3 regions of the Pseudoalteromonas porphyrae genome follow, and region 3 is predicted to be linked to each of the others. Evidence: predicted binding sites of a transcription regulator. Region 3 holds the regulator's gene; each other region holds the start of a gene.
The links. Region 3 encodes FliA, which starts transcription of late flagellar genes. Its sites were predicted from a motif close to CTAAAGNTNNNNNNNNNNNNGCCGATA; they were not measured.
Positions count from the first base shown of each region.

Region 1: the regulator FliA is predicted to act here: its motif matches at 4,158-4,184, upstream of ADS77_RS13795 (VC2046/SO_2500 family protein).
Region 2: the regulator FliA is predicted to act here: its motif matches at 3,007-3,033, upstream of pomA (flagellar motor protein PomA).

Region 1 covers NZ_LHPH01000016.1:15,366-26,183, reverse strand. The annotation lists gene ADS77_RS13820 (MHYT domain-containing protein) at 1-1,848, opposite strand, end outside; gene ADS77_RS13815 (ion channel) at 2,035-3,015, opposite strand; gene ADS77_RS13810 (M48 family metallopeptidase) at 3,131-3,832, shown strand; tRNA gene ADS77_RS13805 (tRNA-Tyr) at 3,888-3,972, opposite strand; tRNA gene ADS77_RS13800 (tRNA-Tyr) at 4,022-4,106, opposite strand; gene ADS77_RS13795 (VC2046/SO_2500 family protein) at 4,219-4,740, shown strand; gene ADS77_RS13790 (DUF6172 family protein) at 4,887-5,204, shown strand; gene ADS77_RS13785 (hypothetical protein) at 5,309-5,908, shown strand; gene ADS77_RS13780 (RNA recognition motif domain-containing protein) at 6,510-6,749, opposite strand; gene ADS77_RS13775 (YdcF family protein) at 6,885-7,427, shown strand; gene lipA (lipoyl synthase) at 7,473-8,438, opposite strand; gene lipB (lipoyl(octanoyl) transferase LipB) at 8,435-9,088, opposite strand; gene ybeD (DUF493 family protein YbeD) at 9,108-9,386, opposite strand; gene ADS77_RS13755 (serine hydrolase) at 9,725-10,818, opposite strand, start outside.
Region 2 covers NZ_LHPH01000020.1:4,269-15,086, forward strand. The annotation lists gene ADS77_RS15445 (DNA topoisomerase III) at 1-542, opposite strand, end outside; gene ADS77_RS15450 (hypothetical protein) at 610-1,098, opposite strand; gene ADS77_RS15455 (flagellar motor protein MotB) at 1,253-2,173, opposite strand; gene pomA (flagellar motor protein PomA) at 2,176-2,943, opposite strand; gene ADS77_RS15465 (exodeoxyribonuclease VII small subunit) at 3,246-3,488, shown strand; gene ispA ((2E,6E)-farnesyl diphosphate synthase) at 3,492-4,379, shown strand; gene dxs (1-deoxy-D-xylulose-5-phosphate synthase) at 4,484-6,346, shown strand; gene ADS77_RS15480 (ligand-binding sensor domain-containing diguanylate cyclase) at 6,422-9,508, opposite strand; gene ADS77_RS15485 (phosphatidylglycerophosphatase A) at 9,705-10,190, opposite strand; gene thiL (thiamine-phosphate kinase) at 10,187-10,818, opposite strand, start outside.
Region 3 covers NZ_LHPH01000007.1:317,566-328,383, reverse strand. The annotation lists gene ADS77_RS08530 (chemotaxis response regulator protein-glutamate methylesterase) at 1-447, opposite strand, end outside; gene ADS77_RS08525 (chemotaxis protein CheA) at 514-2,697, opposite strand; gene ADS77_RS08520 (protein phosphatase CheZ) at 2,712-3,476, opposite strand; gene cheY (chemotaxis response regulator CheY) at 3,494-3,877, opposite strand; gene ADS77_RS08510 (RNA polymerase sigma factor FliA) at 3,918-4,628, opposite strand; gene ADS77_RS08505 (MinD/ParA family protein) at 4,655-5,515, opposite strand; gene flhF (flagellar biosynthesis protein FlhF) at 5,508-6,986, opposite strand; gene flhA (flagellar biosynthesis protein FlhA) at 7,010-9,118, opposite strand; gene flhB (flagellar biosynthesis protein FlhB) at 9,212-10,342, opposite strand; gene fliR (flagellar biosynthetic protein FliR) at 10,352-10,818, opposite strand, start outside.

The DNA.
Region 1 (10,818 bases), on a different contig from region 3:
CATAGGTTGGAGGTTAAAATGCACAGGCTCAATAGTCAGTTTCCCTTTTTCAAGTTTTGCAGAATCGAGGATCTCGTTAAGTAAGCGCAGTAGTGAGCGTGCTGCATTATTTACGGTGATCAAATGTTTTTGCTGCTCCTGATCAAGCGGAGTGTCCATCAATAAGTCACTAAAGCCAATGATTGAATTCATTGGTGTACGAATTTCATGGCTCATATTTGCCATAAAGGACTGCTTAGCTTGCGCTGCATCTTCTGCGGCTATTTTGGCGAGCTTAAGCTTATCTTCGTATTTTCGTCGCTCGCTTATATCAACAAGCACACCGTCAATCCAAATAGCTACGCCATGCTCATTAAATTCAAAACTACCTTTCTCAAGTACCCAAATTAGATTTCCGTTACGGTGGCGTACTCGATATTCAATTGAATATTGCGATTTATCTGTAATCGCCTGATCAATTGCTTCGTTAATATGTGGAATATCATCTTTATAAAGTAAATTACCAAACTCGATATTTTTATTAATAAACTCAGAGGGTATGTAACCAGTTAGTTCATGAATACTAGGGCTGATAAAAATCATGCTCCATTGTTCATTTATATGGCAGCGAAAAACAACACCAGGCATATTGTCCATTAAAGAGCGATATTGTTGCTCTTTTTTGACTAGGTTTTGTTGTAGGGTGCGCTGTTCGCTTAAGTCTGTGATAAAGCCAACGAACAAGGAATTATGACCAGGTTGGTTGACTTCACCTATGCCAAGTCGGATAGGGAATAAGTGACCATTTTTATGTTTTGCGAACACATCACGATTAATGCCAATAACTTTCCCTAAATCAATATGGTCTGCTTTAGAAAGATAATCATCATGATGATTAGCAATGTCATCAGCCATCAGCATTTTAACATTTTTTCCTCGAACTTCGGCTTCACTCCATCCAAAAATACCTTCTGCAGCATTATTAAAGCTTAGAATATGGCCAAGGTGATCAATTGTAACTATGCCATCAATCGCAGTGGATAAAATGGCTTCTAAGCGTGATTCGTTACCTGTTTTTTCTTCTAACAACATCCGGTAGCGAACCATGCCGTTTATAATAGCTACAATTGCCGTTAAAAGCATGGTAGAAAAAACGACACTGATGGCCACAAAGGTAAGTTGTGAATCTTTGCTACTGTCATTTAATAATGGGGATGTTGCAACAAATCGTGTGGCGGCCATTCCCATATAGTGCATGCCCGCAACGGCAAACCCGAGAATAATCGCACTGATCAGCCTTGCTTGAATAACTGTAAATTTAGGGAAATGCTGGCTGATATTAAAACGTGTGTACAAGGATATAAACGCAAGTACGACAGCCACAATAATTGATAAACCAAACATGAGTGGGTCATACCTAAGTAGCGGGCTCAACTCCATTGCTGCCATCCCACTATAATGCATGGTCCCGATACCTGCGCCTAACAAAACGGATGGTACGAGTAAATCTATGAATTTTTTATTACTTTTAACTAATAAAGAAATAGCCGTTAAACAAGCCAAAAAAGCAGGAATAAAAGAGAGGAAAGTGATTGCAGGGTCATAGCTAATATTAGTACACAAAGAAAAAGCTAACATACCAATAAAGTGCATACTCCAAATACCACCAGAGAGCACGAGCGCAGCGGTTGAATTTGCGAGCCTTTGATAGCTCTTAAAGCGTGTTTCTTTTGCCAGATCAATTAAATATGCAGAGAAATAGGCCGCAAAAATGGCCGTTAAAATTGATAGCGTCACCAAAAAAGGGTTAAAAACACCATTTATAATTAAACTAGGGTCTTGATTCGTAATAAAAAACGTTGCAAGCATAATGGCTCAAAATATGGCTTATCCAATAAGTTCACTCATGGAATGCGACAGAAATTAACAAAAGCAAAGCACTTAAAATCAGTGCACTACATTATATAGGTTATAACTTTAGCATTATTAACAGTTGTTTTTATAGCGAGTTTTGCCCAAACCTGTAATTTATTATTCTTTCAACTTGAAAGAAGCCTAGCGAGTCATACGTTTTACAAAGACAACTACGAATAAAGCTAATGAGAAACTACCGCAAAATGCTTCTACAGCGGCGATAAAACGAGAAAATCCGGTTGGCGTAATATCGCCGTAGCCTAACGTCGTAAATGTAACAACACTAAAATAAAAACTATTGAGTAATGCTGATAAGTTATCATTGAAAGAAGCGGATAAATTTAGTTGGAGCGTTTCTCCGGCATATACAACGCCAAAGATAAAGTAGCAAAATGCACAAAAAATGATTAAGCCTAAGCTAAACCTAATGACGTTTTCAGGTTTTTCGCCATATCCACACAATAAGTTGATAGCACTGGATGCTAATTGTTTTTTAGAGCCTTTGGGGTATTGCGCATGGCGCATTCTTAATTCTTTATAGGTAAAGTTACCAGCGAGCTCGAAAAGACCTTGTTGTTCCGATGCTTTACGTAGGTTTCTAAATATTTCTTCAGATTGCTCAAATAGGTCTAGCGCAGTGTTGCGATCTGATTGTTTAAGGGCTGTTTTAGCTTGGCTCTCTTGTAATAATTCAACACCTAAATCAATTTTATCAATGCGCGTGTTGTCCAGCTTAATTCCTAATAAATTAGTATGTTGCAAGTTACAGTAGTGCAGGTTAGCCTCACGTAAATTTGCTTTCATTAATGAGCTGTGTGCGATTGTATTATTAAATAGGTGAGCACCACTTAAATTTGCTCGATAAAAATTACTGTAAGATAAATCAAATCCTTCTTCATCATCATGCTTTATTAGGCTTAAGCCTGTTAAGTTTGCACGCTGTAACTGAAGACCTTGCAATAAACCTCCTTTTTTAGCATAACGTTCTAATTTGTGACTCAGCTCAAGGCCCGATTTATCAAACTTATTATCATGCCAAAAACAAAAACCTGAGCCCATATCTATTTCCTGGCATTGATGCCCATCGGGGGAGGTATACTTACAACAAGGCTTATCAGGCATAATCGGATGCTGCTTTTCAAATTATTCTTAATTATAGGTTAGCAGTTTTTTTGCAAGGTAATATAATAACTCGAAAATTATTCCATATTGCTCACCGTAGCACTAAGAGTTAAATTTGTTTGAATACACATTAAAGCGCAGTCGCCGTCGTAAAACCGTGGCAATTAAAGTTCATCAGCAGGCTGTGACAGTTTATGCACCTATAGGTGTTGCTAAAAAAGAGCTTGAGAGTTGGTTGTTGAGTAAAACAGATTGGATCAATGTGCAAATTACCAAGCAAAGCCAGCAATTAGACACAAGGCAATACCCATTAAAAAATAATCGGGTGGTTGTTTTTGATGATGTTGTACAATTAACTTTTGCTGTAAGTAATCGTAGCCATTGGTTGTTAGTGAAAAATCAGCCTGTGACCACTTTGCAACTCAGTATTTCTGGTCGAGTTAAGCATCAACAATTAATGTATCAAACATTATTAGAAACCTTTTTACACGAACAGTTAGAAAGTTACATTGAAATGCGGGTTAATGATTACTGTTTGAAAATGGCAGAAGCGCTGCCTAGCAGCATTCGGATCCAAACTTATAAACGACGTTGGGGTAGTTGTAATCGACGCAGGGAACTTACCTTTAATTTATTGTTAGTCAGTGCACCACAGTACATTATTGATTATGTAATTGTGCATGAGCTTGCACACTTGAAGTACTTAAATCACAGTGCGCCATTTTGGCTACGCGTTAGTGAATTTTACCCGAACTATAAGCAAGCAACAAAGTGGTTAAAACAACACGGTTCAAGTTTACAATGGGTATTTGATTAATAAAGAATAAAATTAGAAAAATTAAGTCTAGAACTAGCAAGGCTAGAAAGAAAAGTGGTGGAGGGAGCTGGATTCGAACCAGCGAAGGCTGAGCCGTCAGATTTACAGTCTGATCCCTTTGGCCGCTCGGGAACCCCTCCACACTAATTTTGTCGCATTTGGCCCCACTTAACTTAGCGGTAAGAAAAGTGGTGGAGGGAGCTGGATTCGAACCAGCGAAGGCTGAGCCGTCAGATTTACAGTCTGATCCCTTTGGCCGCTCGGGAACCCCTCCAATGCAACGGCGCTGATAATAGCAAAATCAGCATTTAAGTAAAGAAAAAAGCTAAAGAAAAATGAAATAAAGCCGATAAATATCTATTACCTACTTTAATCGGCTAAAGTCTATGCAAATCGATGATTTGTTAATCACAGAGAGTCAACTTAACAATCGTCTTGCTATAAGTGTGAGTGAATCACGTCGTGGCGAGTTTGCTTTGTTATTGGCAATGCTTTCTCATGATGCGTTAGATTTTAGTCAGTTTCATCTTCCTAAAACGCCCATAGATGCGAATGTTGTTGTTGAAGATGAAGATCAATTGCGTAAAAAATTAGGAGCAGGGCCAAAACAAGTACTTGCACCAACAGAGTTTGATATGTTGATTGGCCAACATAATGCGCAACGCCTTAATGATGGTGGGATGAGTGACCTTCGATTACGTGCATGTCTAGCGCCAGAACCGTTAGCTATTCGTGATGATAAAATTCATATCCCACTAAATATTATTGATAACTGTGAATTAGTCACCCGTAAACGCCACCAACATAAAGAAACTCAGCTCGATAACCCACAAATGGATGCGGCAGCTTTTTACGACAGCCTTAATAATGAAGCACTTCATCAGCCGTTGCACTTATCTCAAGCTTGACATTAATGTGTCATATTTTGACACTAGACTAATTAATTTACTTTAGTGTAAAAAAAGCATCCAAAAATTAAATGCAATTGCTATAATGACCTCAAATGGTGTTTCATAAATACCATTATCATTTAATAAAGGTAATTAGGAACGTAATGAAGAAAACATTCACGCTGAATCACGAGAAAATCAAATATCCACGTATGGTTGATGCTGCAAAGCATGAAGTAAAAAAATATTTGAAAAGAGAGCGTAACAAAACCTTACCATTTGATGCTGATTACTGGGCATTTGATTGTAAGTTTGGTAATACAGCAGACGATGCACAAGTAGTGCATGTTGCTGAGATAAATAATTCTATCAGTGAAATTGAAAAGCAAGGCTTAACGTCCTTCTACGTTGAAATCATCGCACGCGCTGCACAGCGTCAAGAGCCTGTTGATGAGGAAGAAGAAGACGAATCTGAAGCATAATTGCATCTTTTCGCTAAAAGAATGGGCTTAACTGCCCATTTTTTGTGCCTTTAATTAATCCAGCTTTAAGGTATACTCAAAAAAACTCTTAATAAGGATTTTGCGTGTTTAACCGATCACTACGTATTTTATTTTTTAGCTTATTACCATTTTCTGTTCATGCAACAAACACATGCTTGCAAGATGAAACTAGCTTAACGAAAAACACTTTAACTGAGCAAGACTGGCGTTACGCCACCGATCCGCATGGAAGTAAAGCACTAACAAAAGCGAGTTTGCTGTCAGAGGGGGCAATTTGGGTTAATTTCTCGCGAGTGCCTCGCGTGGATGCCAAAAATAACTCGTGGGTGGAGCTGATTTATGATCTACCAAAAGGTGACTTAAAGGGCGCTGAGACAATACAGCTTACCTATCAAAGCAGTCGTGATTTAGTGGTAAAATTATCTCAAAAAGAATACGGTGGGAAGGGCGATAAAAGTTATGCGCACTATCAACATATTTTGCCTAAAGCCAAAAAGTGGGTAAGCGCATGTATTAATGTTGCTGATTTTAATCGACCTAGCTGGACGCCAACGAACTCAAAGGATTTAGGTATTATTAAAGCGCATGTAAGTGCGGTTTATTTAGTGCCTGATTTAAAAGATGATGAAGGTGGTAACGCGGTCATTCAAGTAAAGTCTATTACGTTATTACCATTAAAATAATGGCATACCAATTAAATAAAACACTGTATTTTAGCAAGCTAAACTCCCGTACATTATAAAGCTGGTATGTCACTTTACGCGTTATACCAATCTGGATAGATATGGAGTTTATTTAATGACAAAAAATTGCGCTATAACTAGGGCGTGTTGACCTTTGTGGATTGAAATTTGTTCAATCTAGGGGCGATTTAATCGCGGCGCGAGGTTTGTAACCTAGCGGGCTCGATAACTGCTCCTGCGTTATTCTACTGGATCACATCCATGTGAGAATAAGTAAAAACCGAGCAAAGCTTCCGCATCCTGCTCACGCCCCTTACCTACATCCGTGTAGGTAACAAAGAGTCAATCGCCCCTAGGAAGAACCCTTTGGGCAGCGCATGTTTGGCATTTATACTGCATTATCGCCTATTTATGGGGAACAACCACACGACATAGGCTCTGCCTTGCCTAAATACCAAACATACTGCTGCAAAATCAATCACGAAAGGTCAACACGCCCTAGGCAAAAATTTTTATATCTAGTTGTTCTAAATAAAAATTTTAACGACGCTATAGCGTGATTTAATTCGTTAAATTGTTCAAATATTTATGCAGATTGGTATTAAGCGTCAGCTTTTTTTACTCGGATTTTACTTTTATCTACAGTGCTTTGATTTAATGCTTTAATTGCTACAGAAGCTTCAGCATCATTAGGCATTTCAACAAAGGCAAAGCCTTTTGATTGGCCTGTTTCTTTATCAAGTACTAAATTACAATCGGCTACTTTACCGTGCTCAGTAAAAAGAGTGCGAATTTCATGCTCAGTAATAGTGCGAGATAAGTTTCTAACTAATAGTTTCATTATATGAACCATGGTTTAAAAATAACTAACGTGATTGTCTCAAGGAAAAGCAGTTTGACCTAATGATTAATTACAAACAGCAAAAATAGTTTTAAGCTGATAGCCAAAGAAAAAAGAACAATTGAGAGTGGCGAAATGAAAGCAGTGACGAATAGCGTAATTAAAACAGCAATAATTGTTTTAGGTGGGCCAAATAATAATGACGGCAGTTTATCATTGATAGCAAAAAGCCGTTGTGAGCAGGCTTATCAAACTTATCTAAAAATGCCCGCTAAGATTTTGTGTACAGGTGGATTTGGAGCGCATTTTAATACCACTAACCATGCTCATGGTGAATATACTAAACGTTATTTAATTGAACTAGGTATACCTGAATTTGCTTTTTTACCGGTGGCGCTAAGCCGCTTTACCTTTGAGGATGCATTACTCACTAAGCCACTACTCGCAGCGGAAAATATAACTGCGGCCACTTTGGTCAGCTCAGAGTTCCATATTGCACGAGTTCACTATGTATTTAGTCATGTGCAACCTAATCTAGAGCTAACTTTAGTCAGTGCTAAAACGCCATTATCAGAGATTAAATTAGCGCAATTACATGCCCACGAGCGTGCAGTCATGCCTAGAGAAGTAAAAAATGTGCAGCAGTTTATTGCATTACAGTCACAAAAAAGCCGCTAGTTGCTTAACTCATTACTAACGGCTTTTTCAATTGTGTAGAAATGATTATTTCACTTCTTTACCTGCAGCTTGCTGATCAGCGTGATAACTTGAACGAACAAATGGGCCAGAGGCTGCATGAGTAAAACCAATTTCATCGGCGTACACTTTAAGTGCATCAAACTCTGCTGGTGGTACGTAACGTTTTACTGGTAAATGGTGCTTTGAAGGCTGTAAATATTGGCCGACAGTTAGCATATCTACGTTGTGAGCACGTAAATCGCGAAGCACTTCCTCGATTTCGCTAATTTCTTCGCCAAGACCTACCATTAAACCAGATTTAGTTTTAACTTCTGGGTGTGCTTCTTTAAAACGACGCAATAATTCTAATGACCATTTGTAATCAGCACCAGGGCGCGCAAGTTTATACAAACGCGGCGCAGTTTCTAAGTTGTGGTTAAACACATCTGGTGGTGTTTCGATTAGAATTTCAAGCGCGCGGTCCATACGACCACGAAAATCAGGCACTAAAATTTCGATAGTGATAGTCGGGTTGTATTTACGAATTTCACGGATACAATCAGCAAAATGTTGCGCGCCACCATCACGTAAGTCATCACGGTCAACTGAGGTGATCACCACATAGCTTAGCTTCATGTCTCTGATTGTCAGCGCTAATTTTTCAGGTTCTGCGGCGTCTGGTGTTAATGGACGGCCGTGTGCAACGTCACAAAATGGGCAACGACGTGTACAGATAGCACCTAAGATCATAAAGGTTGCTGTACCGTGGTTAAAGCACTCTGATAAGTTTGGGCATGATGCTTCTTCACAGACTGAGTGAAGACCGTGTTTGCGCATTGCCTGTTTAATGCCATCGATCCGTTCAGTTGATTTAGGCAAACGAATTTTTAGCCACTCGGGCTTACGTAGCATTTCATTTTTTTCAGTCGGTAATACTTTTACTGGGATCAACGCCATTTTTTCAGCGTCGCGCAGTTTTACCCCTGGTTCCATCTTGACTGGCTTATTCATTCGTTTTCAAACCCTTCAGTAAACTTAACTTCAGTTGCATTAAGCTTTTTTATCATGTGTTTAACGAGTCCATTACCTGCTTGTTCAAGGTCTTGTGGGCCGTTTAAATCGGTTGTTTGCACCATATTCATACCCGCATAACCACAAGGGTTTATACGTAAAAATGGGCTCATGTCCATACTTACGTTTAGTGCAAGGCCATGAAAAGAGCAACCGCGACGAACGCGAAGCCCTAGTGAAGCAATTTTACTATCGTTTACATACACACCTGGCGCATCAGCTTTAGCATAAGCACTAATGCCGTAGTCATTGAGTGTATCTATAATACACTCTTCAAGCCATGTCACCAGTTCACGCACGCCTATTTTTAAGCGGCGTAAGTTAAATAGTACATACATCATTTGTTGACCCGGTCCGTGGTAAGTCACTTGACCACCACGATCAACTTTGATCACTTCAATGTCGCCAGGGGCAAGTACATGCTCGTCTTTACCTGCTTGGCCTTGCGTGAATACGGGATCATGTTCAACAAGCCAAATTTCATCAGCTACTGCATCATCACGCGTATCGGTAAACGCTTGCATTTTCTGCCATATCGGCATGTAGCGAGCTCGACCAAGTTGGCGTACTATTAACGTGTTTTCGTTCACAATAAATCTCTATTATGGCTTAAAGCATATGACGCACGTCATCAATATTACTGATCACGTTATAGATTTCTTCAATATGAGCGCCACTGGTAACCGTTACTACTAAGCTAACTGACTCGTAATTACCTTTACTGCTCGGTTTTACTTTTGGCGCGTAATCGCCAGGTGCAATTGGTTGTAACTTAGTTAGAATTTGATCAGTTAAGTTTACGTTCGCTAAACCCATTACTCTAAACGTAAATGGGCAAGGGTACTCTAAATATTCATCAAATTTAGTATCTTTTACAGGTGTAGCCACGACGTTGACTCCTCATACTTAATGTGTGTTTAGTACTTTAAATAACTAAACAATAATCAGATTAGATAACCTATTATCGACCTTATAATAATTGTATTAAGACATTACTGATCCGAAGTAGCAAAAAATCATGTATTACACAATAATTTTAATTATAACAAAGCTATCATTAAAAAATTTTGGTGTGAAAAATTATTTTTTGACGCCATCAATGGCTATTTACGCAATACAATTTACTTACAGGTTACTTGCGGGTTAGATATGGGGCGCATTCTACCATTTTTAAAGTAAAAAAAAACGCCTTGCAGTGCAAGGCGCTTATATTCTTTCGTTACGTTTTACATGATTTGTAAACGTAAGTAATCATAGATTTTGCTAAAGAAGCTACCTTCTTCAACTTCTTCAAGTGTTACAAGAGGATACTGTGCAATTTCTTCGCCTTCAAGCTTTAAAGATAAAGTGCCTACTGTAGACCCTTTAGCCAGTGGTGCTTCTAGAACTTTATCAAGTTTAAAGTCTGCTTTTAAATTTTTACGTTGGCCACGTGGGATTGTTATCGGTGTATCAACTAAAATACCCAGCGATACATTTTCTTTATTACCCATCCAAATGCGTTGTTCAGCAAAACTATCGCCGGCTTTATATGGTGTGATTGTTTCAAAAAATCGAAACCCGTAGTTAAGTAATTTTTTACTTTCTACTTTGCGAGCACGTTCACTTGAGGTACCCATAACAACAGCAATTAAGCGCATTTCATCTTTAGTCGCTGAGGTTACTAAGCTATAACCTGCTTCTGATGTATGCCCCGTTTTAATGCCGTCTACATCTAAACTTTCGTCCCATAACAGTGAGTTACGGTTATATTGCTTTATACCATTAAAGGTAAATGATTTTTCAGCATAAAAAGCATATTCATCTGGTACATCACGAATAAGTGCAGCACCTAATGTGGCCATATCGCGTGGTGTTGTAAAATGCTCGTTGGTGTCTAAACCATGGCTATTGATAAAATGCGTGTTGCTCATACCTAATTTTTCAGAATGCGCATTCATTAGATCAGCAAAGGCACTTTCGCTGCCAGCAATGTGTTCAGCCATTGCAACACAGGCATCGTTACCCGATTGAATAATAATGCCACGGTTTAAATCTTCAACGCTGATTTGTTTACCGACTTCTATAAACATTTTTGATGATTCAGGGAAGTTTTTAGCCCATGCTTTTTCACTAACAGTCACCATGTCCGTTGGGGCGATGTTACCGGCTTTAATTTCAGTGCCGATCACATAACTGGTCATCATTTTTGTTAAGCTAGCAGGCGCAAGACGTGTATCAGGTTCGCCCTCAGCGATTACTTTACCGGTAGTAAAATCAACAAGGAAATAACCTTTTGCATTAATTTGAGGAGGTGCAGGCATGACCTGAGCGGTCGCTG
Region 2 (10,818 bases), on a different contig from region 3:
GTATAGGCACGCGTTAAGTTCATACCGAACAGCCAATCAGCTCGAGAGCGGGCTAAAGCAGATACACTTAACGGAATAAAATCTCGATTTGAGCGCACATTTTGCAATGATTTTTTAACTGCGCTCACATTCAAATCACTAATCAATAAGCGTTGAATACTCTGCTTTTTAGTTTGTGATAATTTTACTTGTTCGATTACTTCATCCACCAGTAACTGACCTTCGCGGTCCGGATCGCCAGCGTGAACAAGCTGTTCAGCTTGTTTGATTAATTTTTTAAGTACAGTAAGTTGTTTACGAGTTTTAGGTTTTGCCTTTAACTGCCATTGCTGTGGAATGATAGGTAAGTCATCAAAACGCCATTTTTTATATTGTTCGTTATAATCATCTGGTTCTGCTTGCTCTAGCAAATGGCCTATACACCAAGAAACACAATCACCATTAGCAACTTCAATATAGCCGTCATGTTTTTTATGGGGTTTTGGCAACGCATCGGCAATTGCACGACCAAGTGAGGGTTTTTCAGCAATGTATAATTTCATAATAACGCGCCACAACAACTGTTTATATAAACAGTATTTTAGCACAGGTAAATTAGATGGGGAATTATTAAGCCTGTGAGGTCATATCGCGTTTTTTTAAAACTAAATATATTAATGGTAGATAACACACAACCACCGTAGCTATGTTTATAATAGGTAATAATGTTTTATACATCATAGTACTATATGAAAGATCCCAAAGGTGGCGATCAAGCAGCCTAAACAACTGTAAAATTGGGGCCCCTAAAACCACTAATTGCCCCAATATGCTTTGCCATAAATACACTTTATCTTTAATGGCTAGATATGCAATTAATGCCATCCAAGCTAGATCATTGAATGCCCAAACGACATACCGATATACATATATACCGTCATCTAAATTTTTTAAAGGATCGTGTATAAGCGTACCGTAAAGAAAAAAAGCGGCGGTTATCGAAACAAAACGAAGTGCAAAAAAATCTTTACGTAAATAGAAAACAAAAATAGCTGGGCTTAAAATAAACACCCAGCTATTTTCCAAAATTAAAATAAACTTCAAAAACCAATCAGCCATAGCTATTTTTTATCTGGTTTCTTATCATCATCGTCATTGCCACCGCCATTACCTGGCATATAGCTATACTTGTCTATTTTTCTCATAAGTCACTCCGTTACACTTGTTAAGGAAAATTTACTTTATGCTAAAAAAAGTACTTTGCCAAGTATCATTAACGAACTTCTATTGGATCTGATTCTTTCGCTTTACCTTGCATTATAGAAATCTCAACACGCCGATTACGGCGTCTATCAGTATCCGTTTCATTTGGCACTAATGGGCGGGTTTCTGCGTGACCAACAACCATCATTCTTGTTTTATCAAACCCTTGTGCTTTTTGCATTTCTGTGGCAACGGCAACAGCACGCTTAGATGACAAGTCCCAATTATTGGTATATAACTCATTAGAAACTTGAAAATCATCGGTATGCCCAGAGACTGTAATTTCACCTGGCACATCTTTTAATAACGTCGCAATATCACGAATAATTGGTTTAAATTTAGGTTGTAAAAATGCACTACCTGAAGGAAATGAACCATTTTCACGGATCCGAATAATAATTTGCTGACCAAGTGATTCAAGCTCTATTGCACCATCTATGATTTGCTGCTCCAACTGTTGAGCAATTTTTTTAACGAGTTCATTTACTTGTTCTTGATCAGCCGCCGCTGTTGATTGCTCTGATGACTGCTCTTGTGCAGTACTTTGAGATTCACCACCGCGCTTATCGCCGCGCTGCTCTTGACGACCACCTGCAGAGCTTTCATCGCCCGCTTGAAACTCTAGCATTTGCTGTGTCATTTCGACGGTTTGTTGCTGAATAGTCTCTATAGGTGTTGGCTCAGGTTTACCGGGGGTAAACTCCATGGCAATCACGGACGTTCCTTTTGGAATATCTTTAACTTCTATTTTATTTTGAACACCAAAAGCAAACTTCATCGAACCCGCAATTTGCTTAAACTTGAGGACATCCATTTCAGAAAACGCGAGCAAAAGTACAAAGAAGCACATCAACAATGACATTAAATCAGCAAAGGTTCCCATCCATGCGGGCAGACCAGGTGGTGGGCATTTGCACTCTTGATCAGACATGCTTACTCCTCAGTATCCACTTTACGTTTTGATTCTGGTAAGTAGTTTTTCAAAATACCTTCTATTACTTTTGGGTTTTGGCCATCTTGAATACCCAAAACTGCATCTAGAATCAAACGCTGGTTCATTGCTTCTTCTTCTTTACGCAGCTCTAATTTCACTTGAATTGGAATTGCTACAACGTTCGCTAAAAATGCGCCGTATAATGTGGTCAAAAGCGCTACCGCCATTGCAGGTCCTATCGCTTTTGGATCATCCATGTTTGACAACATTGCCACTAACCCAATGAGCGTACCAATCATACCCATTGCAGGGCCTATATCAGCCAGTGATTTAAATAAACCGGCCCCCGTTTCATGGCGAGTAAGGGTTAAAGAAATATCTTTTTGTAATGTAGCGCGCACAACATCAGCATCGTGGCCATCTACAAGCATATCGACACCTTTGCGCATAAATCCGTTAGGGATTTCAGCCTCTTCAAGCGCTAAGAACCCTCCTTTACGTGCTGAATCAGCAAGTTCAACTGCTTTTTCAATAAGTTCTTCAGGAGATTCAATCTTAAACATGAATGCTTTGGTTACAACTTTACCTATTCCAAGAAACTGAGACATTGTAAAGTTAGATAAAACAATAAACAGTGAACCGCCAAATACGATAACCACTGACGGTGTATTGTAAAACATCGCCATTTCACCGCTACTACTCATAAACATGGACATGACAATTAAGCCAATAGCTCCGAGAATACCTATTATGGTTGCTAAATCCACTTATCCCTCCAGAGGAATCGATACATTGCTGCCACTGACAACAAATTTTTATTATTAAGCGCTTATCGGCAATTTATTGAAATACTTAAATCATTTCATATAAATAAATTAAGAATATCGAGCTGTATTTTGTTCAATTTAATTAAGTATTACAGTAAATCTCGCATTAACCTATTCTTATACTCCAATGTATTTACGAGCAAAACCAATTATTAATTAAAAAAAACACATCAGTCTTTGACCTAGTTTAGCATTCCCCCTAAAATTGGCCTCAAATTTCTATCATCTAAGTTAAATTCTGTATGGCGACTAAAAAACCAGAAAACCTCAGTTTTGAGCAAGCACTCGAAGAACTTTCATTAATCGTCACACAAATGGAGCAAGGAGAGTTATCTCTTGAGCAGTCATTAAAACAGTTCGAACGTGGGATTTCACTAGCGGGGGCATCATCGAATAAACTACAACAAGCAGAGCAAAAAGTAGCTATTCTAATGGGTAATAATAACCAATCATCGCTTACAACTTTTGATAATGATTTGGATTAATCGGTGCCATTAAAAGAACAAATAAAACAGGCTCAACACGATGTTGAAACAACCCTTAATCAGTATTTTAAACAGCCTCTAGATACAGACGAAACCATTAAAAATGCAACTCATTATGGTGTTTTAAATGGTGGCAAACGTATACGCCCATTTTTGGTATACGCCACGGGGAAAATGCTAGGCGCAAACAAACAAGATCTTGATATTCTCGCAGCTGCCATAGAATGTATTCATAGTTATTCGCTTGTACATGATGATTTACCTGCAATGGATGATGATGACTTGCGCCGTGGTCGGCCAACATGCCATATAATGTATAGTGAGGCACAAGCTATATTGGCAGGTGATGCACTACAAACATTAGCATTTGAATTAATTGCCAATCATCAATTTAAAGTGCCTGCTCAGCAACAATTAAAAATGATTGCCGTATTGGCTAAAGCATCTGGAATTGAGGGTATGGTTGGTGGGCAAGCGTTAGATATTGCTGCTACGGATAAAGTGATTAGCTTATCTGAACTCGAACGCATGCATAATTTAAAAACAGGTGCATTATTAAACTGCGCTATAGCGCTAGGTGCCATGTGTTCTATAAATACAAATGAGCGTACACTACAACAGCTAAGAATTTTTGGAAATGCAATTGGGTTGGCTTTTCAGGTACAAGACGATATCCTAGACGTTGAAGGCGATACATACACACTCGGAAAACCACAAGGCTCTGATATCGCAGCAAATAAAGCAACTTACCCTGCAATATTGGGCTTAGATGGCGCAAAAGAAAAAGCACAATCATTACTCAATCAAGCACTCAATGCGCTAGCTGAAATTGATGCTGATACACGTGAACTCGAAAACTTGGCAAAATATATTGTTGAACGCGATTATTAAATATAGCTCAACAATGAGTAAACAATGACGTACAAAATAACTAAAAAATCAGAGTAACATTGCGCTATAATGACCTCTGGTTAGCGAAGGATGTATTAAAAATCATGACACTTGATAGTAGCAAGTATCCATTATTAGGTTTGGTTGATGAACCAGCCCAACTGCGTGATTTAGCGCAAGAAAAATTACCTGCATTTAGCAATGAGTTGCGTGAATATTTACTTAATTCAGTCTCGCAAAGCAGTGGCCACCTTGCGTCAGGCTTAGGCACTGTAGAACTTACAGTAGCACTTCATTATGTTTATAACACACCTGATGATCGTTTAGTCTGGGATGTAGGCCATCAAGCCTACCCGCACAAAATTTTAACTGGTCGGCGTGACCAAATGCATACCATTCGTCAAAAAGATGGCTTACACCCTTTTCCTTTTCGCGAAGAAAGCCGATACGATACTTTTAGTGTTGGTCACTCAAGTACTTCAATCTCAGCAGCATTAGGAATGGCGATTGCTGCTCAAAAAGAAGGGAAAGGCCGTAAAACCGTCGCTGTTATTGGCGATGGGGCAATTACTGCGGGTATGGCATTTGAAGCAATGAATCACCTAGGTGATGTTAAATCTGACATGTTGATCATTTTGAATGACAACGAAATGTCGATTTCGGAAAATGTTGGCGCACTAACTAATCATTTTGCACGGATTTTATCTGGCAGTTTTTATACAAATATTCGCGAAGGTAGTAAAAAACTTTTATCTGGTGTGCCACCAGTGAAGCAATTAGCCAGTCGAATGGAAGAGCATCTTAAAGGCATGGTTATCCCGGGAACTTTCTTTGAAGAACTCGGTTTAAACTATATTGGCCCAATTGATGGCCATGATGTGAATATGCTGGTTGATACACTACGTAACATGCGTAATTTAAAAGGCCCGCAGTTACTGCATATTAAAACTCAAAAAGGCAAAGGCTATAAACCAGCTGAAGCTGATCCTATTGGCTATCATGGCGTACCTAAGTTTGACCCTGCTATTTCAAGCCTACCAAAATCAAAACCAAGCGCAGCCACGTTCTCTAAAGTATTTGGCGATTGGCTATGTGATATGGCAAGCCAAGATGAAAAGTTGATGGCAATTACCCCGGCCATGCGTGAAGGTTCAGGCATGGTTCGATTTTCAAAAGAGTATCCGGAACAATATTTTGATGTTGCCATTGCTGAACAACACGCTGTTACTTTAGCGGCTGGTTTTGCATGCGAAGGGCTGAAACCGGTTGTTGCAATTTACTCTAGTTTTTTACAGCGTGCGTATGATCAGCTCATTCACGATGTTGCGTTGCAAAATCTCCCTGTACTATTTGCTATAGACCGTGCGGGTATTGTTGGCGCTGATGGTGAAACCCACCAAGGCGCATACGATTTAAGTTTCATGCGTTGCATTCCAAATATGATTATCATGACACCTAGTGACACCAATGAGTGCCGTCAAATGTTGTATACCGGCTATCGTTGTAACAGCCCTGTTGCGGTTCGTTATCCTCGTGGTAGTGCTGGCACGACTGAGATCAGTGAGCAAATGAGTGAACTTGAGATTGGTAAAGGCCGAGTCATTAAACAAGGGACTAAAATCGCAATTTTATCTTTTGGTACGTTACTTGAAAATGCACAATTAGCCGCAGATGAACTAGGTGCTAGTCTCGTTGACATGCGCTTTGTTAAACCGCTTGATACCGTCTTAATAGACACATTATTAGCAGAGCATGATGTTATCGTTACACTTGAAGATAATGCGATTGTCGGTGGTGCTGGGTCTGCGGTTAATGAATATTTAGCAGCTATGAAAGCAACCGCTAACATTTTAAACTTAGGTATTCCAGATGAATTCATCAAGCATGGTACACAAGAGCAAATGCATGATGAAATGGGGCTAGGAGAGCAAGGTATTCTCACTGCAATTAAACAGTTTATTGATTAATTACCTGATTAATTTCCTCATGTCACAGAAATAAAAAAGGAGCCTAAGGGCTCCTTTTTTATATTTTAAATTGCCTTATCGCATCCAAATTTTTATATCGGCGAGACCATTTGCCTGTAAAACACTGAGTTGTTGTTCAACATTATGAGTTTGTTCAAATTCAAATGCATCAAGCTGTTCATCAAACGTAATATTAGCAGCCCCGTCACCACCACGCTTTTTGACCTGCTGTAGAGCAATATCTGCTAGATTGACAGAGGTTTCCCAGCCAATTACTTGCCCACCTAAAAGTGGTAATGGGTAAAATGAAAAACCGATTGATGCTGTTAAATTTATATTACTGCCATTGGGTAATTTAAAGGTATGAGAGGCAACGGCTTTGCACAACTCTGATACGTAACTATCAATTGATGCACGTTTGAAATCTCGTAGTAATAATAAAAACTCATCACCACTCCAACGAGCAACATAATCAGAGCCCTGTGTACGGGTATTCAATAATGCAGCCATTTGTTGTAAACAACTATCTCCACCTAACGGGCCATAAGCATCATTTATGCGGCTAAAATTATCAAAATTAATAATAAGTAAAACTAAAGATTTCCCCTGCGCTTGTAACGACTGAGAATTACGTTGGAAATGCTCAATATCTTTTGGTAATTGATCAAACAAAAAGCGACGACTCCTAAGCCCTGTAAGTTCATCTGAGTGACTTACAAGTTTTAGCTGGGAGTTAACTTGGTTAAGCTTATCATTAGCTTCACGTAGCTCTGTTGTGCGCTCAGTTACCTGACTTTCAAGAGCTGCTTGCTTACGTCGTTCTTGCTTTCTAAACACCCAAAACACAAGGTAGAATAACAAAATAAAGCTGCTGGTAATGAGTAACCTAAAATAAATGGTTTCATCAAAACGTCTTGGTACTACAAACGCGTATTCGGTACTTTGAGCCTTAACCCAATCTTCACCTTGTCGCTTTGCTTCAAGTTGAAATAAGAATGGCCCTGGCGGTAAATTAGTATAAATGGCTTCACGACGAGTATTGGCATAACGCCAATCACTATCTAAACCACTAAGTCGATACCTAAATTCAATACTCGTCGGCGCAGAATAATCAATCGCTGTGTATTTAAGCGTAATATCCCGCTCATCGGTTTCAAGCTCAGGATTATCTCCTAAAGCTGCCGTAGCGAGTGTACGTAACCCTGTATTTAAACTTTCGACTTTTGGACGTAAAGGTTTAATACCGAAGAGTTCAATATCTTTAGGTATTTCAACAACACCCTGTAAACTCGGATACCACATTGAATTACCCGATTCAGCAACGGCATCATGACCTAAACCAGTGCAACACTGACTTGCTTTACCATCTAATTGGCGATCAAAAGAAGATATCACTTGCTCTACTTTTAAACTTTCAATGTCGCCACTAAATTGCTCAACCGGCATTCGATACACACCTTTCATGGTGCTAACCCAAATACGCTTTAGTTTTTCATCGTAACGCAAACTAAAAATCGACCCATATGGTAAGCCATTTGACGCATCAAGTTGATGCCACTGCCCTTGAGTACTGCGATAAAATAACCCATCATTTAACGAACCTATTAATATACCTACACCATCAATATGTAAGATACTCGTAATATAGGCGCTTTCTAAGCTTGTTTGATCACCTATTTTTTCAATACCACGATCGGTAAAATAATACGCCCCTTTACTTGTTCCTATTAGGCCAAAGTTTGCCTTATCGAGCACATAAGTAATAAACTTACTGCCTAAAAATGCATTGTAAGCAAAGGGTGTTAAACCACCGTAGCTCAATCTATACATACCTCGGCCTGTCCCAATCCAAAAGCCTCCCTTGTTGGAGCGACTGATCGCAAATACAGGGTTATCTTTTAGTGCTCGCCCAGGGACTGTGTATAAGGTTTTATTTTCATAGAAAAAAACACCTCGCCCTGTCGCTATATAAAGTCTATCGCCATCAAACTGTAAATCATGAACTGCCGCGCGGCCATATTGATTGCTCGGTATTTTATTTATAAAGTTTTTATCTAAATCAAAGTAGCCTACGCCACTTCGATTAGCGACCCATAATCGTCCATCCGGTGCTTGGCTAATAGCCATAACGGCTTCTGTCATTTGTGATATTGCAGAATGACGTTCAATCCTCCCTTCATGAGCAAGCCATAACCCCTCACTAAAGCTGGCAAGCCAAATGTTGTTTTCTTTATCACGGTATAAGTCCGCAAACCAAATACTTTGGTCAAGCTGACTGGGTTCAACCCATTGCCAGTCGCCCGAATTATCCCTAAACAATAAACGTCCGTACGTTGAAATCCAGAGCGCCCCATCAGAGTCACTCATAAATTTATAAACAGCAGAATTATTTGCATTTGGGAGGGGAAAAGATCTTAGTTCATCATCAAGGTCTAAAAAGTAAGCGCCTAACTCGGATGCCAAATACAAGTTACCTTCAAGCCAAGCTAAGTCGTGAATAATCGTTTGTGCTAATCGTTCAGGTAAGGAGACTTTAGCAGTAAGTTCTAAGCGTAATTTAGCAAAATCAGAGGATGAGTTAGTTAACCGTAATAAGTGACGTTCATTTACTAGCCATATCCCATCTGATGACAAGGCCATTTTACTGACTGAACCAACAATTTGTGTGATAGGGGTAGCGTTTGCTGCTAAGACTTGATTACTTGTATCTAGGCTTAAACTAATTTGGTTTCGAGGCACATAATATAAGCCATTAGCAGCAATCCAGATGCTCCCTTTACCATCTTCGAGTACATCTCGTACAGGGCCTTTAACATTAAATTGTTGCGCAGCCATGGTGGTTGGATCAATAACAACAATACCATCTTTGGTACCAATCCATAAATAACCATCGCTATCGACTAACAATTTATTAATACCATTACTTGGCAAAAAGTGGCTATTTAAGGTGTTGTAGTTGGTGAAGGTGTTACCATCAAAGCGGCTCAGACCAAATTGAGTACCCAACCACATATAACCCTGCTCATCTTGCACAACACTTTTAAGTGATTGTGAAGGCAAACCATTTTGTGTATTCCATTGCTTTACAACATAGTCTGTAATTGATGCCTTGCTCGGCATACTGCATAGCAGCACGGTAACAACCAATAAAAATCGCATCATAACGTCAACACCTTATTGCAAAGAACGAATACCAATTGTATTAAGCAAGTGGTCGATTATAGTGATCAAAAAAATAATCCTAAAACAATTCGACTATTGCTCCTGCACCGCCATTTCCCCATCCATGTGATTCTATAAACGCCAACGCTGCTTTGTTTAATGAACTATTTAATATAAAGCTTTAAACCTAAGACGATCAGAGCGGTAAATAGCCCAATTTGAACAATGCTTGAACACAAATTAATGAAAATATACCCGCTAAAATATCATCAGCCATTATGCCAAAACCACCATGCACACGCTTATCAAGTAAACGAATAGGGCCAGGCTTAAAAATATCAAAAAAGCGAAACAATAAAAAACCAACTAACAGAGATTGCCAACTCAGCGCAGCACCAATCATGGTAATGTAAAACCCGGCAACTTCATCCCACACAATCGCAGGATGATCGTGCACACCTAAGTCATCTGCGGTTTTGCCACATGCCCATATCCCAAAAACACTTATAACTACAGCAAAAACTATTTGTAACCACAGTGGATAATGCATAGTGATAAAAATAAACGGCAATGCTGCAAACGTGCCAAAAGTACCGGGGGCTTTAGGTGCTAGTCCTAAGCCAAAACCCAAACCAAAAAATTGATGTGGACGTTTTAAATTAAATTTTGAGGGGTTATTCAAACCGACTCCTTGGTAAAGTGTTCAAAGCCTGTACGGTCATATTCTAATTTATTACCGTCGAGCATTAGCTCAATTAGCCCTTCACCACTTTTTATTTGACCAATACAGCTCGCATCGACACCATATTGACGTAATTTCATTTCTAGCATGCTTTTATTACTGTCAGGTACAGTAAATAACAACTCATAATCATCGCCATAATTAAGAATAAAAGGCAGCTGTTGATCTCGCTTTAAAGTAGCGCGCATTGCATCTGAGGTTGGAATATTATTAACATTAATGCTCGCATTGACCTGTGACATACCAACTATATGGCCAAGATCAGCTAATAAACCATCAGAAATATCTATCGCTGAAGATGCAAAACCACGTAAAACTTGACCTGCAGCAACGCGCGGAGTTGGATAATCAAACCGTTGATTAACATATCTTAGGTGTTCTGGCGCTATATTTAAACCTTGTTTTCGAGCCTCTATAGCCAAACCCGCATCGCCTAGAGGTCCAGTAACATAAATCCAATCACCTATTTTAGCACCACTACGACGTAGCGCTTTACCTTCTGGCACAATACCTTTGGCGCAAATAGTAATACTTAAAGGGCCTTGTGTAGTGTCACCACCGATAATTT
Region 3 (10,818 bases):
AGGTGCTGTTGGTCGTGTTTGAGCTGTTGGCCTACTAATACGTGATAGGCGCCTGCGGCTAATTTCTTTTACTTTATTTTGTAATAACTTAACTGCGTCTTCATTATTACGAGCGATATCTTCAAATTTTTTCGGTAAAAAATCCAAAGCTCCAGCATCAAGCGCATCTAATGTTGCTGTTGCACCATCACGGGTTAATGAAGAAAACATTAAAATAGGTGTAGGGTTTGCAGCCATGATTTCTTTCACAGCACTAATACCATCAAGCACAGGCATTTCGATATCCATGGTGATTACATCTGGACGTAACTGACTGGTCTTTTCTACTGCTTCACGGCCATTAACCGCAAAACCAATAACTTCAATATCCTTATCTTGCTCTAGTATTTCACTCACACGGCGACGAAAAAAACTAGAATCATCAACAACTAATACTTTAACTGCCATTGGTATTCTCTTGTTAAGTTTATCAACGGGAGTAATTTAGACTCCCGTATTAAGATAAATATATGGTTATCCTGCGTAATGCTTCAATAGATTAGGAACATCTAAAATCAAGGCGATACCACCGTCTGAGGTAATTGTTGCCCCAGCCATACCAGGTGTCCCTTGCAATAAAGCATCCAATGGCTTGATTACTACTTCTTCTTGGCCTATTAAAGAATCCACCACAAAACCAACTTGCTGAGTTCCGATTTGCACAATAACCACATGGCCTTGTGCTTTTCGTAATGATCTATCAGCTCCTTTGACCAACCAATGCTCTAAATAAAACAGCGGTATCGCTTTCTTACGAACGATAATAGTCAACTGACCATCAACCACATTCGTTTTAGTTAAATCCAAATGAAATATTTCATTTACACCGGCCAAAGGTAAAGCAAATGTTTGCTCACCAACTACCACCATTAATGTGGGTAGAATCGCTAAAGTTAACGGCACTTTGATTTCAAGTATAGTGCCAACACCTAATTCCGATTGGATATTAACGGAGCCATTAAGCTGCGTGATTTTGGTTTTCACCACATCCATTCCAACACCACGCCCTGATATATCTGAAATCTCTTCTTTGGTAGAAAAGCCTGGTGCAAAAATTAAGTTATAGGCTTCAGTATCAGATAATCGACTCGCTTGATCATGATCTAACACGCCTTTATTAATCGCGATCTTTTTAAGTTTCTCTGCATCCATTCCTGCGCCATCATCTTTGATGGTCAGTAAAATATGATCGCCTTCTTGAGAAGCTGAAAGTGTGACTGTACCTGTTCGAGATTTACCACTTGCTTCACGCACGTCTGGCATTTCAATCCCGTGGTCAACAGAGTTACGTACTAAATGCACTAATGGGTCAGCTAAAGCTTCAACTAGATTTTTATCTAGGTCAGTTTCTTCACCAACAAGTAATAAGTTTATATCTTTTTTCAAACTACGCGCTAAATCTCTTACAACTCGTGGGAAACGACCAAACACTTTCTTAATCGGCTGCATTCGGGTTTTCATTACGGCACCTTGTAAATCAGCCGTAACGACATCGAGATTAGAGATAGCTTTACCCATAGTTTCGCTATCAGTATTTGTTGCTAAGCTTACTAAACGATTACGAACCAATACTAATTCACCGACCATATTCATTATTTGGTCAAGGCGCTTAGTATCAACACGAACTGTTGTTTCTGCTTGCGTTGGTGCTGGTTTTTTAGCTACCGCAGCTGGTTTATCAGCAACTTTTGCAGGCTGACTCACTGGTGCTGGCTTAGAAACTGGCGCAGGAGCAGCAGCTTTAGGTGCTGCGGGTGCTACTTTTGGAGTAGCCGCTGCAATAGGTGCTTCTTCTGTCGCTTTTGGAGCACTGCCTTTACCATGTAATTCATCAAGTAATGCTTCAAATTCATCATCACTGATTTCATCATCGGTTTGACTTACCACGGGTTTATTTACCGGTGCTATTGGGTCTTTTGGTGCTTCAGGTTTGCTGACCGGAATATCATTACTAACAGCACCAAAACTACCTACACCATGTAATTCATCCAATAAATTATCAAACTCGTCATCGGTTATATCACTACTATTAGCACTACTTGCCGTCGTACTTGATATTATCGGACTTTGTCCTTTGCCATGAAGTTCATCAAGCAAATTTTCAAATTCATCTTCCGATATATCATCAATTTGTGTATCGGCTTGCGGGCTATCTACTTGTCCATCAAATAACAAATCAAATGCAAATGGATCGTCACCTGAAGCTGACTCATCATTTACTTCAGCTGGTGCTTCTGTAACTTCGATGGCGCTTTCTTCATCAGCTGTGGGCGGTTGCCCCAATCTATGCATTATCGCTAATAATTCAGGATCAGCAGGGGTCGGCTTTTCTCTACTTTGAATTGTAGCGAACATCTCATTTATAGTATCTAATGCTTGTAGGATAACATCCATCAGCTCAGAATTTACTTTTCGAACACCCTGGCGTAACAAATCAAAAACATTCTCTGCACCATGACAAGCATCAACTAACTCGGTCATGCTTAAAAAACCGGCGCCGCCTTTAACCGTATGAAATCCACGGAAAATTGCATTGAGCAACTCGGTATCATCAGGGTTATTTTCAAGTTCTACTAGCTGTTCTGATAAAAGCTCAAGAATTTCTCCAGCTTCAACTAGAAAATCTTGTAAAATATCTTCATCGACTTCAAAGCTCATGCAGTCTTCTCCTCTTAGAAACCCAAGCTTGATAACAAATCATCAACTTCATCTTGTCCTGAGACAACATCATCACGTGATTCTTTATCAATTATTGGCCCTTCAGGACCTGCAAGTGTATCTTCAGCAGGCGGTGTTTCAATGGCTTGTTGTTGTACTTTAGTGTCGCCATCATCATGGGTACCAAATGCAGTAAGCAAATGGATTAAGCTATCTTCAACTTCTCTTACAAGTTCAATAACACGGCGAATTACTTGCCCAGTTAAATCTTGATAATCTTGTGCCATCAATACATTGGTCATTAGACCTTGTAATTCATCAGTCTTAGAATGCGAGTTATTCATAAACTTATCTAAGCTATGGCAGAGCGTTTTAAACTCGCCCAATTCAATTTCACGGTTCATCAAACGATCCCATGTGGGTTTGATATGTGAAATTTCATCTGCTAGTTGCTGAGCTATAGGTAAACTAGCCTCTACCGCATCCATCGTTTTATTAGCAGCACTTTCTGTCATTTCCATAACATAATTGAGCCGCTGTTTAGCATCCGGTAAGGCTTCGGTGGTTAAATCAGCTAGACGTGTATCGAGTTCAAAATTTTTCAGCGCATCATGAAGTTGGCGAGTTAACTTACCAACTTCTGCAAAAAGTTCTGACTGCTCTTTTGACGCCGCATCTAGAATTAGTTGATCAGCTTTGTCTTGTTCACCGTTTTCTAAGTAAACCACAAGCTGACGGGCTTGCTCTAAACTGATCTGAGGCGCAGCAGGTGCTGACATAAGCCTCTCCTCTTTATTTAACCTAAACGCTCAAACACTTTTTCCAATTTGGTTTTTAGTGTTGCTGCAGTAAATGGTTTAACGATGTAGCCGTTAACGCCGGCTTGTGCAGCAGCTACAATTTGTTCTTTTTTAGCTTCTGCGGTTACCATTAACACTGGAATATGCTTAAGCGTATCATCCGCTCTGATTGCTCTTAGCAAATCAATACCTTGCATTCCAGGCATATTCCAGTCTGTCACAACAAAATCAAACTCTTGATTTTGCAGCATCGGCAAAGCTGTTGAGCCATCATCAGCTTCTTGCACATTAGTAAAACCTAAATCCCTTAACAGATTTTTGATAATACGTCTCATCGTCGAAAAGTCATCAACAACAAGAATTTTCATGTTTTTATCCAAAACATCCTCCGGTGAGGTCTGAACCTATATTTACTTACTACTAGTTTATCCAGTCATTGATTTTTGCTTTAAGCTTAATCATCGCCTGACCATGTATCTGACTCACACGCGATTCACTTACATCGAGTATGTGCCCAATTTCTTTTAAATTCATTTCATCATTGTAGTAAAGCGATAGCACTAAACCATCTCGTTCTGGTAAAGACTTTATTGCCTCTAGCAATGATTGATTAAACTTATCATTTTTAACATTATTAAAAGGCTTATCTAGTGCTAAATCATGTCCAACTGGTGTAATTACATCTTCATCAACACCAAGGTCTTCAATGCCTAGTATTTTACTAGAATTCACATCATTAAGAATATGATGGTACTCATCTAGCGTAATATCAAGTTTTTCAGCAACTTCAATATCTTTTGGTTCACGATTAAGTCCACTTTCTAACTCTGATATCGCTTCTGCAACCATACGACTATTGCGATGCACCGATCTTGGAGCCCAATCACCACGCCTCATTTCATCAAGCATAGCACCACGAATACGAATACCTGCAAATGTTTCAAAACTGGCGCCTTTAGTGGCGTCAAAGTTTTTCGAGGCTTCAATTAAACCAATCATTCCTGATTGAATTAAATCATCCAACTGTACACTTGGTGGTAAACGAGCAATTAAATGGCACGCCACTTTTTTGACTAATGAAGCATGGCGCTCAACAATCACATTTAAGTTCTGTGTAGATTGATATCCCATCGCTTTATTCACCGATGCCGTCATAATTAGCCGTTTACTAATTTTTCTATGAAAAATTCTAAATGGCCAGATGGTTGATTAGGTATAGGCCATTTTACTGCTTTTGTCGCGAGTGTTTTAAATGCAATTGCAGCTGGTGAGCTAGGAAACAGCTCTACGATTACTTTTTGACGGCGCGTAGACTTTCGCATATTTTCATCATAAGGCACCGTTGCAACTAGTTCCATCGACACATCTAAAAAACGATCTGTGACTTTAGATAACTTTGCAAATAACTCATGACCTTCACGTATACTGCGTACCATATTAGCGACTATTTTGAACTTGTATACGCCGTGTTCACGACTTAATATTTTAATAAGCGCATAGGCATCAGTAATTGAAGTGGGCTCGTCACATACGACAACCATCACATCTTGTGCGGCGCGCGAAAAACTGAGCACCATATCTGAAATACCGGCTGCAGTATCAACAATTAATATATCAAATTCGGTATTTAGCTCACTAAAGGCACGAATAAGACCGGCATGCTCTGATGGCGATAATTCAACCATACTCTGCGAGCCGGAGGTAGCGGGGACTATTTTTATCCCTGCGGGGCCTTCAACTAAAATTTCATCGAGCTCACATTCACCCGACAATACGTGAGACAAGTTACGCTCAACACGTAATCCTAACATCACATCACAGTTTGCTAGGCCTAAATCGGCATCCAATACTAATACTCTGTTTCCGAGTTGACCCAAAGCAATCGCAGTATTAAGTGAAACGTTTGTTTTACCAACGCCTCCCTTACCACCAGTGACAGCGATAACCTTAACGCCGTTATTATTGTTTTGACTCATTTTACGCAGGCCACTTGCTTGATCTAATACTGTGTTAATCATACATCCCTACTGTGCTTGACGCTACTGCTTGACGTCGCGAATGTTGTGCTTTTGTTCTTTTTAAATACAATTGTTCAGCTTTTTTTACTAATTTCTCTGCATTAGCCACCCGGATGTCCTCAGGGACTCGCTGACCATTAGTAAGATACCCTATTGGGAGGCGATTTTGAATCGCTATACTAATTATCTCACCTAAACTTAGTGATTCATCTAATTTGGTGAAAATACAGCCACTTAATTGTACTTTTTTAAAGTGTCTTACGGTTTCTTGTAAAACGTTAATTTGCGCTGTTGCACTAAGCACCAAGTAATTGCGAATATCAACTCTTTGATTGCGCATTAAGGTGTTTAATTGCTCTGTTAAACGTAAATCACGCTGACTCATTCCCGCCGTATCTATTAATACTAGACGCTTATTTCGTAAATGGTATAAAACTTCAGCTAATTCATTAGCATCTTTAACTTGCTTAACACCACAGCCGATAATACGTCCGTATGTAGCTAGTTGCTCATATGCACCAATACGGTATGTATCTGTTGTGATCAGTGCCACTTTATCAGCGCCATACTTTTGTGCACCCAACGCAGCAAGTTTTGCAACTGTCGTCGTCTTACCAACCCCTGTTGGACCTACTAATGCAAATACACCACCTTGACGTAATATTTCATTATTAGTTGTATGCATCTGATTTTCAATCATTTGCAATAAGGCTTGCCATGCTTGTTGACGTGATACATCGTCAGGAATAAAGCATGCCATTTGGTCTGCAACTTCACTATCAATCCCCATACCTATCAAGCGATCTATCATGCATGCTCTTGTTGGGTCACGACGAGCCATATCCTGCTGCATTAAACCTGATACTTGATGCTCTAACAACTGACGCATTGCGGCCATTTCATCACGCATTGCTGTTATCTCATCTGTTTTTGCAACCTCTTTAGTAGGCATTGAGGTATCTAGATCATCAAAATCACGGTCTAAGTCGTCATCAAAACCTAAGCTATGAGCTTGAGTTTGTGGGCGTGACACTGGCGCGGTATCTCGATGATAAAAATCTTGTTTAGGCTTTACTTCACTGTGTTGACGAGCACTGTGTTTTTGTTCTTGGTATTGGCTGCCTGTATCAAATCCAGATTGACTAAACATTGATGCAAGTTCAGGTGAGCGTGGACGTGGTGTTTGACGCTCTAACAATGCTTGCAAGCTATCTGCAACTTTTGCTTGTGGTTCAGGCTGAGAGCGCTGTGGTGCTGGCTTTACAAAGTTTGAATTTGTTTGTGCCTGCGCAATAGCTGGTTTTGCTTCAGGCGCTTTTGGGGCTGCTTTGTCATAATCAACAGCGGCAACGATTTCAACACCGTTCGCAAGTTTTTTATTTGACATAATAACCGCATCAACACCTAGTTCATCTTTTACTTCTTTAAGTGCCGTGCGCATATCTTTAGCAAAAAAACGTTTAATTTTCATAATTCAACCCCTTTAAAATCCGATTATTGGCCTACTGAGCTGACAATCTTGATCTGTCTTTCGTCTGGTACCTCTTGATAAGACATCACCCGTAACCCTGGTATGGTGTACTTAACAAAACGAGATAACACAGTGCGTAACATTCCTGACGTTAGCAATATCGAAGGTTCACCGGCCATTTCTTGATTTTGATGCGCTTCATTTAATGATTGCTGAAGTCGCTCTGCAAGTCCTGGTTCAATTCCGGCACCTTCGTCGCCTGCATTCTGTAGTGACTGATGCAACATCTGTTCCAACTCAGGCGCCAAGGTTATGACAGGGATTTCTGATGACATACCAACAGCGTCCTGAACAATTAATCTACGCAGTGAAATTCGCACTGCAGCCGTTAATACATCAGGGTCTTGGCTACGTGGGCCATACTCTACTAGGGTTTGTACTATTGAACGCATATCGCGTATTGCGACACCTTCATTTAATAAATTTTGTAAAACTTTAACGATTGTTGTCAACGGTAATACATCTGGGACTAAACCTTCAACTAAACGAGGGTGACTCTTAGCTAGCATATCAAGTAAATTTTGTACTTCTTCATGGCCAAGTAGTAAAGCTGCACTATTTGTAAGTAGTTGACTAATATGGGTCGCGACGACAGTGGCAGCATCTACAACGGTGTAACCTAATGATTGCGCTTCATCTTTTTGATCGGGTTTAATCCAAACTGCATCTAAACCAAAAGCAGGGTCTTTCGTCGCAATCCCTTTAATCGCTCCAAACACTTGTCCCGGGTTAATCGCTAACTCGTCACCATGTTTAAGCTCCCCCTCACCACTTGAAACACCCATCAGAGTAATTCTGTATGCGTTTGGATCTAATTCTAAGTTATCGCGAATGTGTACTGGCGGTACCAAAAACCCTAACTCTTGAGAAAGCTTTTTACGTACACCTTTAATTCGATTTAGTAGCTCACCACCTTGTGATTGATCAACGAGCGGAATTAAACGATAGCCCACTTCCAAACCAATAACATCGACTTGCTGAACATCATCCCAGCTAAGTTCTTTTTGCTCTTTTTTATTTGCAACACCTGTTCCTGATGCACCACCATTCGCTGTTTCAGCTTCTTTTACCGCTGCGGCTTTGATCTTACTTTGTTGAGTGTAATATGCTAAATACCCCAGTAGTGCACCAAGGCTTAAAAATGCAAAGTGTGGCATGCCTGGCACTAAGCCCATTACAATCAAAATGCCTGAGGCGATAAATAGTGACTTTTCATTGCCAAGTTGTTTCTTAAATTGATCACCCATATTGAGCGATTCATTTTGACGGGTTACTACAATGGCCGTACCAATTGAAAGGAGTAATGAAGGTAATTGAGCAACTAGGCCGTCACCAATAGTAAGCAAAGTGTACACTTCCATTGCATTACTAAAACTTAAGTCATGTTGGATCATTCCAACAAATAAACCACCTACAATATTGATAATCAAAATAACGATACCGGCTATGGCATCGCCTTTTACAAACTTACTGGCACCATCCATAGAACCATAGAAATCAGCCTCGCGAGTAACCTCTTCACGACGGTCACGTGCTTGCTCAGCGCTTATAAAGCCTGCGTTCAAATCAGCATCAATTGCCATTTGCTTACCTGGCATTGCATCAAGGGTAAAGCGTGCAGATACTTCTGAGATACGGCCCGCACCCTTAGTGATTACTACAAAGTTGATGATGATCAGAATTAAAAACACCACTAGACCAACTGCGTAATTTCCGCCAATTACTACGGAGCCAAAGGCTTCAATAACTTTACCTGCAGCATCGCCTCCATTATGGCCTTCTAAAAGTACAACTCGAGTGCTGGCAACATTGAGCGCTAAACGCATGATGGTTGCAATAAGAAGTACAGCTGGAAACATGCCAAATTCTACTGGCTTCATGGTGTAAACTGTCACCAATAACACAACTAGTGCTAAAGCTATATTAAACGAAAAAAGAATATCGAGTAAAAATGGCGGTAACGGTAAAATCACCATTCCCAGCGCAGCAAGTACCAGTAAAGGGGTACCTACACCTTTTAAATACTCTTTTTTATCTCTATTAAGTTGTTGTAATACAGCTTTAAATTCCATAATTCTACAATTTCAAAAAATTGACACTACACGGAATTTGCAATAACTATTCCAGTTATTAATTATTTATTAAAATAGGTTAATAACTAAAAATCAATGCTTGTAGGCATCGGGGATGGGGAGGTTTTTATTAAGTTTTGTCGGGCGTTTACCACGGCCTTTTTGAAAGCGCTTAAGCTGAAAGACAAATGCGAGCACTTGCGCTACAGCCGTAAATAATTGATCCGGTATTTGATCGCCCACCTCAGCGGTATGATATAACGCACGCGTAAGCATTGGGGATTCTACAATTGGCACTTCATTACCTAATGCTACTTTTCTAATTTGCATAGCCATCTCATCCACACCTTTAGCAAGCACGATTGGTGCACCTGCACGCTCTGTGTCGTACTTTAATGCAACTGAGTAATGTGTTGGGTTAGTAACAACAACGTCAGCATCGGGCACATCTTGCATCATTCTACGTTGAGACATTTGTCTTTGAGTTTGCCTAATCCGCGCTTTTATTTGCGGATCACCTTCGGAGTTTTTATATTCATCTTTTACTTCCTGTAAAGTCATTTTAAGTTGTTTATGATGAGTATGACTTTGATAAGGAGCGTCTATTGCTGCAATAATTGCCATGGTGCATGTGAGTCCTAAAAACATCCACGCTAAAATTTCTAAAGAATGAAGAATGTTCCCGGGCGCCCCCTCAATACTCAGATGTAGAATTTCATCAAAAAAGGTATTAATCAAAAAAACAGCAAAACCGGCGACCACTGTAAATTTTAAAATAGATTTAATCAATTCAACGCCTGCTTGCGGCCCAAGCATGCGTTTAATACCTTTAGCTGGGGACATTTTACTCGCTTTGGGTGCCGCAGCTTCCCAGCTAAAATTGAAGCCGCCTAACAGTGTATTACCAATAATACCCGCTAAAACAATAATAAAAACAAACATCGCCATTGGAAAAACAAGTGCATCGGCAACTTCAGCCCAAACAGAGAACATCTTTGTTGTATCGTATGTTTCACTGCGATTTAAACTAAGCATTCGGCCCATAATATTATACAGACCCTTACCTATATCAGGGCCGTACATTAATAAGGAGATTGCAGAAAAAATCAGAACGAACATAGTACCCAACTCTTTTGAACGGGCTACTTGGCCTTTCTTTTTCGATTCATCTATTTTTTTACCCGTGGGTTCTTCTGTTTTTTCTTGACCTGAATCTTCAGCCATCACTGCCTCCTAAGGGGAACAACCAACTAAAGTACACATTAGCTCAACCATTTTTAACCATTGAAATTCAAATTGAGTCATAAAGTTACCAAGGGTAGCCCAAATAATGACTAAACCGGCCACCAATGTAAACGGAAAACCAATTGAGAAAATATTTAACTGCGGGGCTGCTCGGGTCATCACGCCAAATGACAGACTTATAACAAGCATTGCAGTTAAAGGTGCAAGTGAAAGAACTAATGCAGTGGTAAACATCCAGCCCCCCCAAGTAACAATATCCCAATAATGATCAACCGCCCACCACGTACCATCTATTGGTAATACTTGAAAACTATGTACCACCATTTGAATCATCATTAAATGACCATTAAAAACAAAAAAGAGTAAGGTGGCTAAGATTAAATAAAATTGCCCTACTGCTGGCACACTCATACCGTTTGAGGGATCAACTACCGACGCAAAACCAAGGCCTGTTT